Regions from separate parts of the Caballeronia sp. ATUFL_M2_KS44 genome, predicted to be linked through region 2. Evidence: riboswitches for the same ligand, from Rfam matches in the RefSeq annotation. Region 2 holds a riboswitch; the other holds the start of a gene.

Region 1 (8,226 bases), on a different contig from region 2:
TCGTGAAGAACGCGGCGTCGCATCCGCTGCATGTCATTTGCGATCAGATGCTGATGCCGCCCGAGCTGAAGAAGAAGGTGCTCGCGCGCGCGACGAAGTCGAAGCATGCGGCGCAGGAATTCTGCAAGCTGCTTTCCGAGCGCGCGACGCAGAAGATCATCATCCAGCAGTCGAACGCGCTGCGCGCGCGGCTCTTCCGCCACTTGCAGAACACGGTCGGCCTCGCGCGCGGCGATACGCTCGTGCTCGCGGACCTCGGTTATTACGGCACGATCCAGCACGCCATCCGCGATGTCTTCAAGCGTCATTTCGACGTGGAAGTCATCGGCCGATACTTCGCCTCGCTCGATTCGCCGGGCTCGCACCTCGACCGCAAGGCGCTCATCGATTCGAGCTGGACCGAGGAAAACGTCGTCGAAACGCTGATTGCGCATATCGGCGATTTCGAGCAGATGTGCGCGGTCAACTCGGGCAGCGTGATCGCCTACGAAGAGGACGGCACGCCGATTCTCGCCGACGTCAAGAAGGGCAGCATGCAGCTCGACACGACGAAGGTCATCCAGGAATCCTGCCTGCGATTCATCCGCGACGTCGAAGCCACGCCCGCCATTCACCTGCCGGAACTCACGCCGGAACGGCTGCGCGTGACGGCGGCCATCGAACTGGCGCGGCTCGTGTATCTGCCGGAGCACGAGGAGATCACGCGCAGCGCGAAGTCGCTGTTCGAGCTGAACGTCGGCACGGATATCGCGTTCGACGTGGCCAACGTCGATGCCGGCATCAAGGGCCTGCGTCAGCGCGGACCGTTCTATATGCGCAGCATCGGCAAGGGCTTCAGAACGGGCTATCCGTCGGAGATGCGCTATGCGGGCATCGACCAGGCGATCTTCCTGATGGCGCTGCGCCGTCACCGGCTCGACTTCACCGTCGACGATACGTCGTACCGGCGGCTCGACGTGCCCGCGCTTTTCGTGCGCGGCAACGAAAGCGCGACGCAGAACGTTTCGGCGCGTGCGACTTACGACGGCTTCTATTCGGTCGTGCTGCCGCGCTCGCAATTCGATACCGCGCTGATGATCGGACGCGAACTGAGCTGGATGCAGCTCGAATCGGCGACGACGTTTTCAGCCGAGTATCTGGATTCGAATGCCGAATTCGATCGGCAGCGCACGCTCGAAGCCGGCAGCGAAATCATTCTCGACGGCATGGAAGAACGTGAACCCGGCATTTATCAGGTTTCACCGAACGGACTGATTTATTTGCCCGCGGCCACTGAAAAAACACCGCAAGTCGTGCGGCTGATTTTCCGTCCGCTCGCCAAAGCCGCCGTCTCGCAAATGCCTCACGCGCTGTAACCTTTCTTTCCCCGCCGTAATCCATCCAACTACCGCAGGAAGGGCCGAGAGCCGCTTCCTGCGGCCTTCCGCGCGAATCTGCGCAACGCATCGAATAGCCCCCTAAAGTTTTTTTCGGGCGGCCCGATAACCTAAGGTAAGGCGGTCAGCGTAACTTCTTAAACAGCGCGACGCCGTAACTGATGTAAGCCTTAAAGGCGCCACACTTTAAAGAGGGATTCAAGTCATGTTGAACATCAATACCAATACGCTGTCGCAAGCTACGCAAAAGAACCTGGCTGGTTCGCAAAGCGCGCTGTCGTCGGCTATTAACCGCCTTTCGTCGGGCAAGCGCATCAACAGCGCGGCTGACGACGCAGCGGGTCTCGCGATTTCGACGAACATGACGTCGTACGTCAACGCGCTGAACCAGGGCGTGTCGAACGCGAACAACGCGATCTCGATGATCCAGACGGCTTCGGGCGGCCTCAGCTCGACGACGGACAACCTGCAACGTATCCGCCAGCTGGCCGTGCAAGCAGCCGACGGCTCGCTCTCCGACACGCAGCGCGGCTACCTCCAGACGGAAGTGACCCAGCGTCTCGGCGAACTGGACCGCGTTGCGAACCAGACGACGTTCAACGGCCAGGCCATGCTGTCGGGTTCGGTTTCGTCGGTGTCGTTCCAGATCGGCGCAGTGGCGAACCAGACGCTGAGCGTCGACTTCGGCAGCGTCTCGATGGGCTCGACCGGCCTGTTCGGTTCGGTCAGCGTCGACATCTCGACGGCAAGCGGCGCGCAGAACGTGATCGGCTATGTCGACACGGCTCTGAACACGGTCAACACGCTGCAATCGACCCTCGGCGCTGAGCAAAACCGCTTCACGTCGGCTGTCACCAGCCTGCAATCGCAGTCGACCAACCTGTCGGCAGCGCAATCGGCCATCACCGATGCGGACTTCGCGCAAGAAACGGCGAACCTGTCGAAGGCGCAGGTGCTGCAGCAAGCGGGCATCTCGGTTCTCGCGCAAGCGAACTCGATGCCGCAGCAAGTGCTGAAGCTCCTCGGCTAAGCGCACTCATCAACCCCGCTGCGGTATGAGCGGGGTTTTTGCACGACTGGGAGGCTTGCCTCCCAGCTTTCGTTAGCGGCGCGCCCGGCGCGAAGACGTTCGATGCGCCGCTCACGAAAGCTCGCAACTTGAATATAGGCAGTCTGTCCGGAGCATCCGATGACCACCACCACCTCGACCACGAGTTCGTCCGACGTCAGCGCCACGCTGGCCGCTGCAGCGCAGTCCATCATCAGCGGCGCGACCAATTCCAGTCTGGATGTCTCGTCGCTGGTTTCTTCGCTCGTCACCGCCAAGACGACCGCCCAGGCCACGCAGATCGCGAACAAGACGTCGAGCGACAACACGCTGCTCTCCGCCGTCTCGCAGATCAAGTCCGCGCTGTCTTCCATGCAAAGCACCTTGTCCGGCCTGGCCGACGGCTCCGCGCTCGCGGCGTACACGGCGACGGCGAGCGGCAGCGGACTCACGGCGACCGCCGGCACGAGCGCGGTCGCGGGTTCGTATCAGATCACGGTGAACAACGTGGCGAGCGCGCAGAAGATTTCGTCGACGGCGCACGCCGCCACCGACACGTTCGGCACCGGCACGCTGACGCTGAGTCTCGGATCGAGTTCGATGAACCTCACGCTCGACGGCACCAACACGCTGTCGAGCATCGCATCGTCGATCAACACGGCAAGCGACAACCCCGGCATCAGCGCGACCATCGTGACCGGCACGGACGGCCAGCATCTCGTGCTCGCGTCGAAGAACACGGGCGCCGCGAACACGATTTCGGTGACGGCGGGCACGGGCGTCGATTCGTCGCTTTCGTACGGCACGGGCAGCAGCAACTACACGCAGACGTCGCCGGCGCAGGACGCCTCGCTCACCATCGACGGCACCGCCGCCACGAGTCCCACGAACACGCTCACGACCGCCATCGGCGGCGTGACGCTCAATCTCACGTCCGCGGCTGCCGGCAGCACGCAGACGCTGACGGTCGCGTCCGACACGACCACGGAACAAAGCTCGATCAAGGCGTTCGTCGATGCGTACAACTCCTTCGTGAGCCAGGCCGCCGCGCTGTCGTCCTTCGACTCGACGAAGAGCGCCGGCTCGCAAGGCGGCGTGCTGCTCGGCGACTCGATGCTTCAAAGCATTCAGAGCACGCTCGCGAACATCGTGACGAGCGGCGTGAACTCCACGTCCGGATCGACATCGGTGACGACGAACCTCGCGTCGATCGGCATCGACCTGCAGGACGACGGCACGCTGTCGATCGACTCTTCGACGCTTTCGACCGCGCTCTCGAACAGCCCGACGCGCGTGCAGCAGCTCTTCAACCCGACGAACGGCATCGGCACGCAGCTCAATTCGAAGGTCACGTCGTTTCTGCAGACGGGCGGCATCATCGATACGCGCACGACGGCGCTCAATGCCGACCTGAAGAGCCTGACCGATCAGACGAACACGTTGCAGACCTACGCCGACAGCCTGACCGCGCAATATCAGGCGCAGTTCACGGCGCTGAACACGCTGATGGCGTCCATGCAGAGCAACACGACGTATCTGACGCAGCTTTTCGGCGGCACGAACAGCGCGGGCGCGCTCGCCACCAACAAGTAAGCGCCGAATCGCACGGAGTAAGAAATGAGCCAACAGGAATTGCTGACCAACGCGATGGCGCTCACGCACGCGATGGCCGCGGCCGCCGCTGCGGGAGACTGGATCGAAGCGGCGCGCGTGGCCGAAGTGCGCTCGCCGATCATCATGCAGTTGCAGAACGATCACGAACCGGCGACGCTGCAAGCCGCGCGCGACATTCAGGCGCTCGATGCATCGCTCATGCAGACGGCGGAAGCCGCGCGCATGTCGCTGGGCCGGGGCTTTCGCGAAGCGAGCGCGCGCATCGACGCGGCGAGCCGTTATCAGCAGGCCGCGCGCCTTTAAATTTTTTTGGATCGACGCCGATAAACAATCAACAACAAGAACAACGCGTCGATGTCATGACGCGCTGCTTCGACCTCGATGCCCGCCTTGCGCGGGCATTTTTCTTTTCGGCGCGGGCATCGGGAATCAGCGTCCGAGCGTCAGCGTCAGATAAGCCGCGTACAGCACGCCGTTGCCGAGCAGCGCCCACAGCGCGACGCCATTGCCGCGCGCATGAAAGCGCAGCCACGCCGCCGCCGCGAGCGTGATCAACACGCCGGTCAGCACTTCGATGCGCGGCTCCCACGGCGTCAGCATGATGCCGATGGCGGGCAGCAACGTGCCCTGAAACACCATCGCGCCGGTGATGTTGCCGAACGCGAGCGTGTCCTTCCCTCTTCGCGCCCACAGAATGCTGTTGACCTTCTCGGGCAGCTCCGTCGCGATCGGAATGATGATGAGCGACAGCAGCAGCGCCGATACGCCGAGCGCCTGCGACACGCCTTGCACGCCATGAATGAAGCCCTTCGCGCCGCCGACGAGCAGCACGATGCCGATCAGGAACTGCAGCACGATCGAGCCGAGACTGGTCTTGAGTCCCACGCGCGAAATGAAAAGCGCTTCGGGCGCTTCGGTGCCGTGACCGCTATCGACGAGATTCGCCGATGCGCGGAACGTCGCGATCACATAGATCACATAAAGCGCGACGAGACCGGCCGCGAAGAGCGCGCGCACCTGCCACGCGTGATGCGGGACGAACATCGCGCCTGCCGCGATCAGAAACGCCACGAGGAAGAAGTTGAGATCGCGCGTGAAGCCCGTGCGCTCCGGCATGATGACGCCGCGCAAGCCGCGCGATTTCATGATGGCGAGCGTCATCAGGCAAGTGGAAAGCGTCGCGAGCATGAGCGGTGCGCCGAGAATCGCGCCGACGCCGATCTCTTCGTTGACCGCGCGGCTCGCGGTGCCGCCCAATAGCGCGATGATCGGCACCGTGGTTTCCGGCAGCGCCGTGCCGACCGCCGCGAACAGCGATCCCGTCACGCCTTCCGAAATGCCGAGCCGCTCGCCGAGATGCTCGAGCGCGTTGGTGAAAAGCTCGGATGCGACGAGGATGATCGCGAGCATGAACGCGAGTTCGATGAAGAGCATCGTCATGCGGCACCCCGCATCGAACGATGAGATTCGGGCATCACGCATGCGCAAATGCGGACGCAAAACAGGAATGGATATTTTGATTGTGGGGACACGACGATGATTCCACGGCCGGACGTCAGCGAACCATGATGCGCGACGCCCGTCCGGCCAGGAACGGCATGGCGCATCAATGGTCTCGCCAAACCGGACCGGTCGAACGCGCCACGGCAGTAGAGCCGAGGATGTTGACGCGTTCTCCTTCGCGACGGAAGGAAGGCTACTCCCCAAAGACCGGGGCAGTGTAGCGTGATGCGCCGTCTTCGGCAAGCCGATGCCGCCGCGCGAACGCATAACGGTATGCGCAATGCTTCGTTGTCGCCGATTGTTTCGTTGGATAAGCTACGCGCGCGGGCGCGGTGCTTGCTCGCATCGCGCGTCCGACGCCTTTCAAGCAACAAGAACACCGATGTGTGACCGAGAGTCACGGGAGATCTCATGCGCCTCAACCGCTTTACAGCCGCATTCGCTGTCGTCTTCATGGCCGCGCCGATGCTCGCGATGGCGAAGCCCCTCACCGTCTGCACCGAGTCGAGCCCGGATGGTTTCGATGTCGTGCAGTTCAATTCGCTCGTGACGACGAACGCTTCCGCCGATGTCATCTTCAACACGCTCGTCTCGTACGACGAAGCCGCGAAGAAGGTCGCGCCGTCGCTGGCACAGAAGTGGGACGTATCGAGCGACGGGCTCACGTACACGTTCCATCTGCGGCCGAACGTGCAGTTCCAGACGACCGATTACTTCAAGCCGACGCGCCCGCTCAATGCAGACGACGTCGTCTTCACGTTCGAGCGCATGCTGTCGGACAGCAATCCGTGGCACAAGGTGGCGGGCGCGAGCGGCTTTCCGCATGCGCAATCGATGGGTCTCGTGAAGCTAATCAAAGCCGTGACCAAGGTCGATGATCAAACCGTCAAGTTCGAACTCAACGAGCCGAACGCGACCTTCGTGCCTATCCTCACGATGGGCTTCGCATCGATCTATTCGGCGCAATACGCGGACCAGTTGCTGAAGGCGAACAAGCAGCTCGATATCAATAGCAAGCCTATCGGCACCGGACCGTTCGTGCTCAAGAGCTATACGAAAGATGCGGTGATTCGCTACGACGTGAATCCTTCGTACTGGGGACCGAAGCCGAAGATCGATCGCCTCATCTACGCCATCACGCCCGATGCGTCCGTGCGCGCGCAGAAGATCAAGGCGGGCGAATGCCAGATCGCGCTGTCGCCGAAGCCGCAGGACGTGCTCGATGCGAAGAAGGACAAGTCGCTCAAGGTCAGCGAAACGCCCGCGTTCATGACCGCGTTCGTCGCGCTGAACACGCAGAAGAAGCCGCTCGATAACCCGAAGGTGCGTCAGGCGCTGAACATGGCGTTCGATCGCACGACCTACATGAAGACCGTGTTCGACAACACCGCGACGCCTGCGGTGAATCCGTATCCGCCGAACACGTGGAGCTATGACAAGAGCGTGCAGGCGTATCCGTATTCGGTGGATCGCGCGAAGAAGCTGCTTGCCGATGCGGGCTTGCCGAACGGCTTCGAAACGACGATCTGGGTGCGTCCGAACGGCAGCGTGCTGAATCCGAATCCGAAGGCAGGCGCCGAGTTGCTGCAAGCCGATCTCGCGAAGATCGGCGTGAAGGCGCAAGTGAAGGTGATCGAATGGGGCGAGCTGATCAAGGAAGCGAAGCAGGGTCAGCACGACATGCTCTTCATGGGCTGGGCCGGCGACAACGGCGATCCGGACAACTATCTTTCGCCGCTCTTCAGTTGCAACGCGGTGAAGTCGGGCATCAACTTCGCGCGCTTCTGCGATCCGCAACTCGACAAGCTGATCGCGGACGGCAAGGCCACGCCGGATGTCGCGAAGCGCACGAAGTCGTATGTGGATGCGCAGAAGATCATCCACGATCAGGCGCTGTGGATTCCGCTCGTTTATCCGACGGCTGCGGCGCTCACGCGCGCCAATGTCAGCGGCTATAACGTGAGTCCGTTCGGGCGGCAGAACTTCGGCGCGGTTTCCGTGCAGTGATCGATATCAGGCCGGCGCGAAGCGAATCACGCCATCGTCGCCGGTCTGACGTTTCAGCGTTCCATCGAGCCAAAGCAGGTTCAAATGCGCGAGCGCTTCGCCGAGCGCGAACGTCATCTGATGAATGTCGAGCTTGCGCCTGAACATGATCGGCACGATATCGGCGGCGCTGCACGGCTTTTCGGCGCATGCCTCGCGCACTTCCGCGAGCCGCGCGCGATGATGCTCCCGCAATTGCCCGATGCGCGTCTGCACGCCGCGAAACGGCTTGCCGTGCGACGGCAACGCGAGCACATCGGCGGGCATGGTTTCATATCGCCCGAGCGATCCCAGATACAACGCAAGCGGATTGCCTTCCGGCTCGATGGCGAACACCGACACGTTCGTCGAAATGCGCGGCAACACCATGTCGCCGGAAATCAGCAGCTTGTCCGATGCGCAATACAACGCGCTATGTTCGGGCGAATGACCGTAGCCCGACACCACTTCCCATTCGCGCGCGCCGATGCGCACACGCTCGCCATCGCGGATACGGCGAAACTCGCGCGGCATCGACGGCACGAGCGTCGGGTAATAGCTGTCGCGCTTCTTCAACGCATCGAGCGATGCTTCGTCGGTCATGCCGTGCGCCGCGAAATGCGCCGCCGCGCGCTCGCCGCCCGCGTTGGAGCCATCGCC
Region 2 (8,226 bases):
CGGCATCGGCACGTTCGCCGCGCCGATCTTCGACCATACGGGCAGCATCCGGCTGGTGATCGCGGTGATCGGCTCGTCGCGCGACATTGAGCGCGATGACGACGGCCCCGTCGCGCGTGCGCTGCTCGCGGCGGCGCAGCGCTTGTCCTGGCGATTCGGCGCGATCGGCGTCTGAGCGCTCAGGCGCCCGCGCAATCCGACGCGGCGATCACGCCCGAGCGCGCTTTCGCGAACGCTTCGGCGAGCACGTCCATATCGCCGATATGGTTCGCCAGCAAGAGCACGAGTTTGGCATTGACCATCTGGCTGTCGGTATCGGAGAGACCGTTGTGGGTGTCGATCAGACGCTCGTAGAAAGCGTCCATATCCGCGATGTTGGGTTCGAGATTCAGGTGGCTCATGATCCGTTCATCCGTTCGGGTTGGCGTTGCACGTGGCGCGGTCCACGGCGGCGGAAATCGCGGCGGCGTCGAGCGCGCGCCAGCGTGCGCACACGTGCTGATCCGGGCGCACGAGATAGAACGTGCCGGGGCGCGCGTCGAAGCGATGCGTGACGATGCCTTCGGCGTCTTCCACCACGTTCACGCCGGCCATCGGCGGCACCTTCACGCCGCGCGGCGCGACGATCAATGGACGCACCGCCACCGGCAGACGCGCGAGCGCCGCGAGTTGCGCGGCCGTCTCGCCGATGTCGTCGTGAAGGCCGCAAAAGTAGACGCCCGTGAACGCGCCGCCGGAAAGCTGATGCAGGAACCAGGCGTCCTTGCCATCGGCGACGACGGGCGCGTCGGTGCAGACGGAGCCGGGCACCATCGCGCAGGAGAATGAATCGGCGGGATCGTCGGGCGTATTCAGCGACGAATCGCGCAGCACCGCGGGAACCGACAATCGCCCGCTATTGACGATGCGCCGCGCGAACGCGCAGTCCTTCGCGAGCTTGAGCGTCGCGTCGCGGAACAGGCGCGAAACCGCGCTCTTCGGCGTGATGAAATCCGTCGCACGCGTCGAGTTGAGGATGTTTTCGTCGGCCGCGAACTCGCGCTCGGACGCGTAGGTGTCGAGCAGCGCGGACGGTGCGTCGCCGTTCACGACGAGCCGCAGCTTCCACGCGAGATTGTCGGCATCCTGCACGCCGCTGTTCGCGCCGCGCGCCCCGAACGGCGACACGCCGTGCGCCGAATCGCCCGCGAAGAGCACGCGGCCATGACGGAACGAATTCATGCGCAGGCACGAGAACGTGTAGACGCTCACCCATTCCAGTTCGAATTCGACCTCCTCGCCGAGCAGCGCCTTCACGCGCGGAATGACGCGCTCGGGCGCTTTCTCCGCGACGGGATCGGCGTCCCAGCCGAGCTGGAAGTCGATACGCCATACGTTGTCCGGCTGGCGATGCAGCAGCACCGACTGATTGCGGTGAAACGGCGGATCGAACCAGAACCAGCGCTCGGTCGGAAACGACGCCTTCATCTTCACGTCCGCGATCAGAAAGCGGTCCTTGAACGTGCGGCCCCGGCTATCGAGACCGAGCAGGCCGCGCATGGCGCTGCGTGCGCCGTCGGCTGCGACGACGTATCGCGCGCGCAGCGGATACGCGCCGTCGGGCGTCTCGATCTGCAATTCGACGTGATCGTCGTGCTGCGTCAATCCGGCGACGCTGCTTTTCCAGCGCATCTGGAGGTTGTCGAGCTGCATCGCGCGGTCGGCGAGATAGCCTTCCACGTAGTACTGCTGGAGGTTGATGAACGCAGGCCGCGCATGGCCCGTTTCCGGCAGCAGGTTGAACGTATAGATGAGTTCGTCCTGAAGAAAGACCTTGCCGACGTTCCAGCTCACGCCCTTCTCGACCATGCGATCGCCGCAGCCGAGGCGATCGAAAATCTCCAGCGTGCGCTTCGCGAAGCAGATGGCGCGCGAGCCTGAGGAAAGCGTGTCGTCGTTATCGACGAGCACGACTTTCACGCCCTGCTGCGCCAGATCGACGGCAGTGGAAAGCCCGACCGGCCCGGCTCCGACGACGACGACCGGATGCACCGCGCCCGACGGCGCATCGTGCTCGGCCGCGCGAGTGTAATCGAACCGCAACTTCTGATAGTCGGTCTGCATGCCGCGTCTCCTGACAGCTTCAATTTATGTATAGCAACTTCGCTTGCTATACGTGAATTGATTGTCATTGTAGGAAGAGCGGGAAAATTGAAAATCTGTGTAAACCCTAGGGCAAGCGCAGCGGCGCCACGATGCGAAGGACCGGATGGCCGTCGACATTCTTGAGGGGGAAATACGAGCGATGCGTCGCGTCATCCACATAGACGACGTGCGCGTCAGGCCCCAGAAAACCTTCGCCCACTTTCGTCATGCGAGTCCCGTCGTGGCGGAGCATGGAGACCACGCCCGCCTCGCCCGCCACATACAGCGTGTTCGCGGAAGCATCGAACGCCAGCACGTCGGGCGCGCGTCCCACGTCGAACGATTGCGTCACGCGCATCGTGCGCATGTCGAGGACAAGCAGTTTGTTGTTCCCTTCGCAGGCGATGAACGCGAGCCTCAGTTGCGGCACGATGAGCAAGCCGTGATTCCCGTTCGCGCCGGCCACGTCGATGCGCGCGACGATCGCATCCGTCGATGGATCGATCTCTATCAGCTGGCGACGCGTCTGTACGTTGACGAAGATGTGCCGCGAGACGGGATCGTATTGCGTGTTGCCGGCCTCGCCGTCCAGCGCGATGGTTTTCAGGCGGCGGTTCGTCGAAACGTCGATGACGGTCTCGGTCTTGCCGGTCTCGTCGGAAACGTAGAGCTTGTGCGCGTCGGGCGCGTAGGCCATGCCGTCCGGATACACGCCTGCCGGCATGCGCGCGATGACCTTCAGCGTGTTCTCGTCGATAGCGACGACTTCGTTCGTTCCGGTCGCCGAGGCGAACACGCGCGACCACTCCGGAATCACGAGCACGCCGTGTACGGACGCGACGTTCTTTATCGTGCCGATAACCCGCGCATCGTGCGTATCGAACACGACGATTTCGCTATCGCCCAGATGCGCGATCATCAAGAGATGACGCGCGGGATCGCCGCTTTCGTAATCGAAACGAGACGTGCGTCCGGGCATGGGAACATCCGCGACGTGCTGTAGCGGAAGATGCGTCGCATCGCCCTGTTCCGTTGCCGATACATCGTCAGGCCACGCGAACAACGCTGCCACGGCGAGACAGGCGAGAAGGCGCATCGGTCGCAACGCTGTCATGATCGGTCTCCGTTGAAACGGACATGCCGAAACGCGATGAGCCGGGTTCGATGCGTCCTCGCTTCAGCTCATCAAGCCGAGGTGCTCCACGAGAATGGCGCTGCCGACGCCGATCAGAACGAGGCCGCCGGCGATCTCCGCGCGCTTGCCGATAGTCGCGCCGACGAGCCGCCCGATCATCACGCCGATCGTCACCATGAGCATGGTCGCGATGCCGATGGTCGCCGCGGTCGAAAAGATATCGACATCGATGAACGCGAGGCCCGCGCCGACCGCCATCGCGTCGATACTGGTGGCGAAGCCGGTGGCCGCGAGTACCCAGAACGAATGCGAGTCGGGCTTCTCGTGGCCGTGCTCGGGTTGGCCGAAGCCTTCGCGTATCATGCGCGCGCCGAGCAAAAAGAGCAGGCCGAACGCGATCCAGTGGTCCCACGCGGTGACGTACTGCGCCGCCGACCGTCCCACTGCCCAGCCGACGAGCGGCGTGATGGCCTCGATGATGCCGAAGATGACGCCGGTTCTGAGCGCTTCGGCAATACGCGGCTTGTGCAGGCTCGCGCCTTTTCCGACGGCTGCCGCGAAGGCGTCCGTCGACATGGCGAAGGCGAGGAAAATGGTCGATGCGAGATTCATTGAGTAGCGCTCTGGTCGGGCAAGAAGATGCGACGGAAGACGCCTCCCGACCTTCAGGCGCGTTCCATCGATGGTCTTGCCAACCTGTTCTGGCTGCTCACGCCACGGCCCGATGGACCGAGTGTGTTGACGTGAGCGCTTCCCGCGATGCGGAAAGCCGGCTACTCCCCAGCGAAGAACCGAGAGAGTAACACGAGTGAATTCACGTTCAGCGTGAAGATGCGCAATCGCGTGCTCAGGCGCGCTAAGCCTTTCATAAGCGTCCGCGAACTAGCATGTCGCGCTACTCCCGTTCGAGGACCGCCGCATGACCCGACTTGAAGCGCTCAACCGCGCGTTGTTCCTTCTGATCAACGCACGCGCCGATTCACCGCAATGGCAGATCGACATTGCACTCGCCATTGCGAACGATCTCGTCTATCTGATTCCCGCCGTGCTGGCTTTCATGTGGCTGTTCGGCGATCGCCGTCAACGCGACGCAGCCGTGCGCGGCTTTTGCGTCAGCTTTCTCGCGCTCGGCTTCAATCAGTTGATCGGTCTCGTCTGGATGCATCCACGGCCGTTCATGATCGGCCTCGGCCATACGTTTATCGAACACGCGCCGGATTCTTCGTTTCCTAGCGATCACGTCACGGTTTTCGCGAGCATCGCGTTGACCTTGCTTCTTGCCGGACTCGTCCGCACGGGACTGCTTCTGGCGCTCGCGGGCGCGGCGGTCGCCTGGGCGCGCGTGTGCATCGGCGTGCATTTTCCGCTCGATATGGTGGGTGCGGCCGGCGTCTCGTGCGTGGCGTATGCGCTCCTTGCACCGCTGTGGGCGCGTGCGGGCGATTCCTTCGTGCGTGTGCTCGTCGCACTTTATAGAAGGACTTTTTCGTGGCCGATCCGGCGCGGATGGCTCGCGCCTTAAGCCGCTTGCATCGCTCATTTCGCTTAAGCAAGCCTTAAGCAACGCGCATCTACGATCTCACGCCGTCGGGTTCTTCAGAAGAATCGAACCTGCGTGGCGTCGCTCATGCAATGCACTATCGGCACGTCAAGAACAGACACCATGGACCAATCCCGCCTGACGAAAGCCCGCAATACGTGACCTCTCGTCCACTACAAGCGTAAGCAACGTCTCTCGAAGGAATCGCATGAAGCCGGATGCACGTCATCCCTCGCTCCTCCGTCGAAGCAGCGCTGGCAAGTCGCGGGGTCGGCGCGTCAGCGTCAGGGAAAACGGCAGCGTGGCAATCGAGTTCGTCATCGTGCTGCCCTTTATGTTGCTCGTTCTTGTCGGGATTATCGACGTCACGCTCATGCTTTACGACAAGGCCGCGATTGCAAACGCTGCACGCGTTGCCGCGCGCGCGGGAACATGCGTGAGCGTTCCACCGCTTACGACGAGCCAGGTTTCCGCAACGGCAACGGCGGCACTGAACGGCGTTCTGGTCAGTGGCAAATCGAGCAACGTTCCCACGGTGACCGTGAATCAGTCGAACGGCACGACGACGGGCAGCCCGCTCTCAGTCACCGTCTCGTATCCTTATCAGGGACTATTCGTCGGTTCCGCATTCACCACGCTCACCGGTCCGATATCGCTTTCCGCGACCGCCGTGATGAATTACGAGTGAATAAGGTCGTAATGTTGAATCGGCCCATTCCGCCCGGACGGGAAACTTCATCACCAAACTCACTCCGTCGCGGCCGCCGTGCGTCGTCTCTTCGCCGGCAGCGCGGCTCGATGGCGATTGCCATGCCGATTGCGCTATGCATGACGCTTGCGGTCGGCGCGCTTGCTGTCGATATCGGCCATCTTTTTCTCGCCAGGACCGAACTGCAAACGGACGCCGACGCTTCTGCGCTCTCGGGCGCCGCGCATCTTCTGACTATCGGAAGCGGTGCGAACTGGAGCGGCGCTCATGATGCAGCCGCGCAAGCCGTCACGCTGAATTCATCCGATGGCATCGCGCTGAAAGACGCGGCCATCGCAACGGGCTACTGGAATCTCGCGCGAGTGCCTTTGGGCTTGCAGAGTCAAAGCATCACGCCCGGCGCCAACGACGCGCCCGCCGTCCAAAGCACCGTCGCACGCGCGACGGGCAGCAACGGCGGTCCGGTCAACTTCTTTCTTGCTCGCATGCTTGGCATCGACAGCGGCGCGGCCAGCGCGAGCGCCGTCGCTATCGTGGCGGCGCCGGGATACGTCGCGGCGAACGCGCTGTTTCCGGTGGCCATCGGACGGTGTATTTACAACCAATACTGGAACGCGCAAACCGGCACGCCCGTCGTTGATTCGAGCGGAAACCCTCCGCAGGTCGAGATCGGCAACGCCCAGACCTACAACGGCTGCGAAGCCGGTCAGTGGACTTCTTTTCAGACCACTAACAACGACGTCCCCACGGTGCGCGGACTGATTGCGAACGGCAATCCTGCGGGCTTGCGCATAGGCGATTCCATTTGGATTCAGTCCGGCGTCAAGACGACGATCTATTCGTCTGTCCCATGGAACGTCGACGTGCTCGTACCCGTTGTAGACGACGTGACGAGTTCCGCGCAGCCGATCGTCGCTTTTGCAGCCTTTCATATCGACACCGCTAACGGCGCCAGCGACAAGTACATTCATGGGCACTTCATCGCCGGTTACAAGATCGCATCCGTAGGCGGCGGCGTCGGTCCCTATTACGGCGCTTACGTTCCGCCGCGCCTCGCGTATTGATGCGTCGCGGGCGATAGCCGCCCCATCTTGCCATCGCCGCTTCAAAACTGATTCAAAACTGATTCCCATTTGGACAGCCATGCCGCGTGCCCGCGTTCGGCACGGCGTTTGCGCATTCATCGCGCGGGCATCAACGCCGCAGCTTATTTGGAGGCGTCTTTCGATGATCGTCTGTACCAACGGAGAAACCGATGAGCACCGATGACAAGCCCGCGAATCCATCCCACGCGCCCGACGAAGTCCGGCTCGCCGCCGTGCAGGAAGAACTGTCCGTCGGCGTGACGACGACCGAGACGGGCGCCGTGCGCGTTCGCAAGGTGGTGCATGAAGAGATGCATCCCGTTTCCATGCGATTGCGCAGCCAGGAAGTCGACGTCAGGCGCGTGGCGGTGAATCGTCCGGTGGAAGAACGCGCGGAGCCGCGGCGCGAAGGCGACACGCTCGTCATTCCTGTGTACGAATACGTGCCCGTCGTTCGCATGCAGCTTACGTTGAAAGAAGAGGTGTATGTGACGACACGCGAGCAGCAGCAGGACGTCGTCCACCATGTTCTTTTGAACTCCGAAGAATTGGTGGTCGAGCGCCGCGACGGCACGAGCGGCGAGTGGAAGCCGGACCCTGACGCCAGTTGAATTCATTCAGGCGCGCAGCGCGGGAACGACCGTTGCGACTATGACCGCACGCGTTTCAATCCCGGCTTGCGTATGCCTAATTTCTTACGGAGATGCTGCAATGACTCAGACCATCATCGGTGTATTCAATACCCTTCAGGATGCAGAAGTCGCCCGGACTCGCCTGGAAACAGAAGGCATCGCCCGCACGGACATGAACGTGCACGCCAACGATGCAGGGACGACGTCCATGACCGGCGATCTCGCCACGCGCGATGCAGTCGCGGACCGTCGCGTCGGCGAAGAGCACGAGGGCGCGATGGGGCGCATCGAGCATTTCTTCAAGAACCTGTTCGGCGATCACGATCGGCCCGAGGAAATCGGCCATTATCAGGAAGCGGTACGTCGCGGCGGCGCGCTGCTGTCGGTGGATGTCACCGATGAAACGTCCGTGGAACGCGTGCGCGATGCGCTCTATGCAGCCGGCGCCATCGATATCGACACGCGTGTCGCGCAATGGCGCAACACCGGTTATACGGGCTACGACAGCAACGCGCCCGCTTATACGGCGGATGAAATCGCGGCTGAACGGCAGGCGTTCCCGGTGGTGCAGGAATCGCTCGATGTCGGCAAGCGCGAAGTGCAGACGGGCGGCGTGCGCGTCTATTCGCGCGTGACGGAAACGCCGGTGAGCGAATCGGTGAATCTGCGTGAAGAGCATGCGAGCATCGAACGCAGGCCGGTGGATCGCCCGGCGACGGCGGCGGATCTGAAGGAAGGCTTCGTCGAGATCAGAGAGACCGCCGAGGAGCCTGTGATCGCGAAGACGGCGCGCGTCGTCGAGGAAGTCGTGGTCGGCAAGGAAGCATCGAACCGCACGGAAACCGTCCGTGACACCGTGCGCGGCACCGAAGTGGAAGTCGAGAGAACGGCCGGCACGGAAGGCGTCGGCGGCGTCGCGGGGACGCGCGGCGTGGCGAACGTCGACGACATCGGCACGGTGACGCCGGGAAAGAAGACGCCGCTTTGATGTGAGCGAATCG

The links. A riboswitch is a leader RNA that binds a small molecule or an ion and turns the genes downstream of it on or off. The one in region 2 is predicted to bind manganese.
Region 1: it holds a riboswitch for manganese, as region 2 does, so the genes downstream of both, NCR39_RS00405 (sodium:calcium antiporter) here and mntP (manganese efflux pump MntP) in region 2, are expected to answer to the same signal.

Annotation. Positions count from the first base shown of each region.
Region 1 is NZ_JALQEA010000006.1:81,095-89,320, reverse strand. Features, by position in the region: gene NCR39_RS00425 (HAD family hydrolase) at 1-1,355, shown strand, start outside; gene NCR39_RS00420 (flagellin domain-containing protein) at 1,582-2,406, shown strand; gene fliD (flagellar filament capping protein FliD) at 2,566-4,017, shown strand; gene fliT (flagellar protein FliT) at 4,042-4,341, shown strand; gene NCR39_RS00405 (sodium:calcium antiporter) at 4,468-5,478, opposite strand; yybP-ykoY riboswitch at 5,583-5,755, opposite strand; gene NCR39_RS00400 (ABC transporter substrate-binding protein) at 5,953-7,548, shown strand; gene NCR39_RS00395 (MBL fold metallo-hydrolase) at 7,555-8,226, opposite strand, start outside.
Region 2 is NZ_JALQEA010000039.1:136,482-144,707, reverse strand. Features, by position in the region: partial or broken gene NCR39_RS29915 (IclR family transcriptional regulator) at 1-175, shown strand, start outside; gene NCR39_RS15990 (DUF2783 domain-containing protein) at 180-401, opposite strand; gene NCR39_RS15985 (FAD-dependent oxidoreductase) at 409-2,103, opposite strand; gene NCR39_RS15980 (YncE family protein) at 2,210-3,238, opposite strand; gene mntP (manganese efflux pump MntP) at 3,302-3,871, opposite strand; yybP-ykoY riboswitch at 3,883-4,048, opposite strand; gene NCR39_RS15970 (phosphatase PAP2 family protein) at 4,179-4,781, shown strand; gene NCR39_RS15965 (TadE/TadG family type IV pilus assembly protein) at 5,134-5,487, shown strand; gene NCR39_RS15960 (TadG family pilus assembly protein) at 5,499-6,572, shown strand; gene NCR39_RS15955 (YsnF/AvaK domain-containing protein) at 6,764-7,204, shown strand; gene NCR39_RS15950 (YsnF/AvaK domain-containing protein) at 7,305-8,213, shown strand.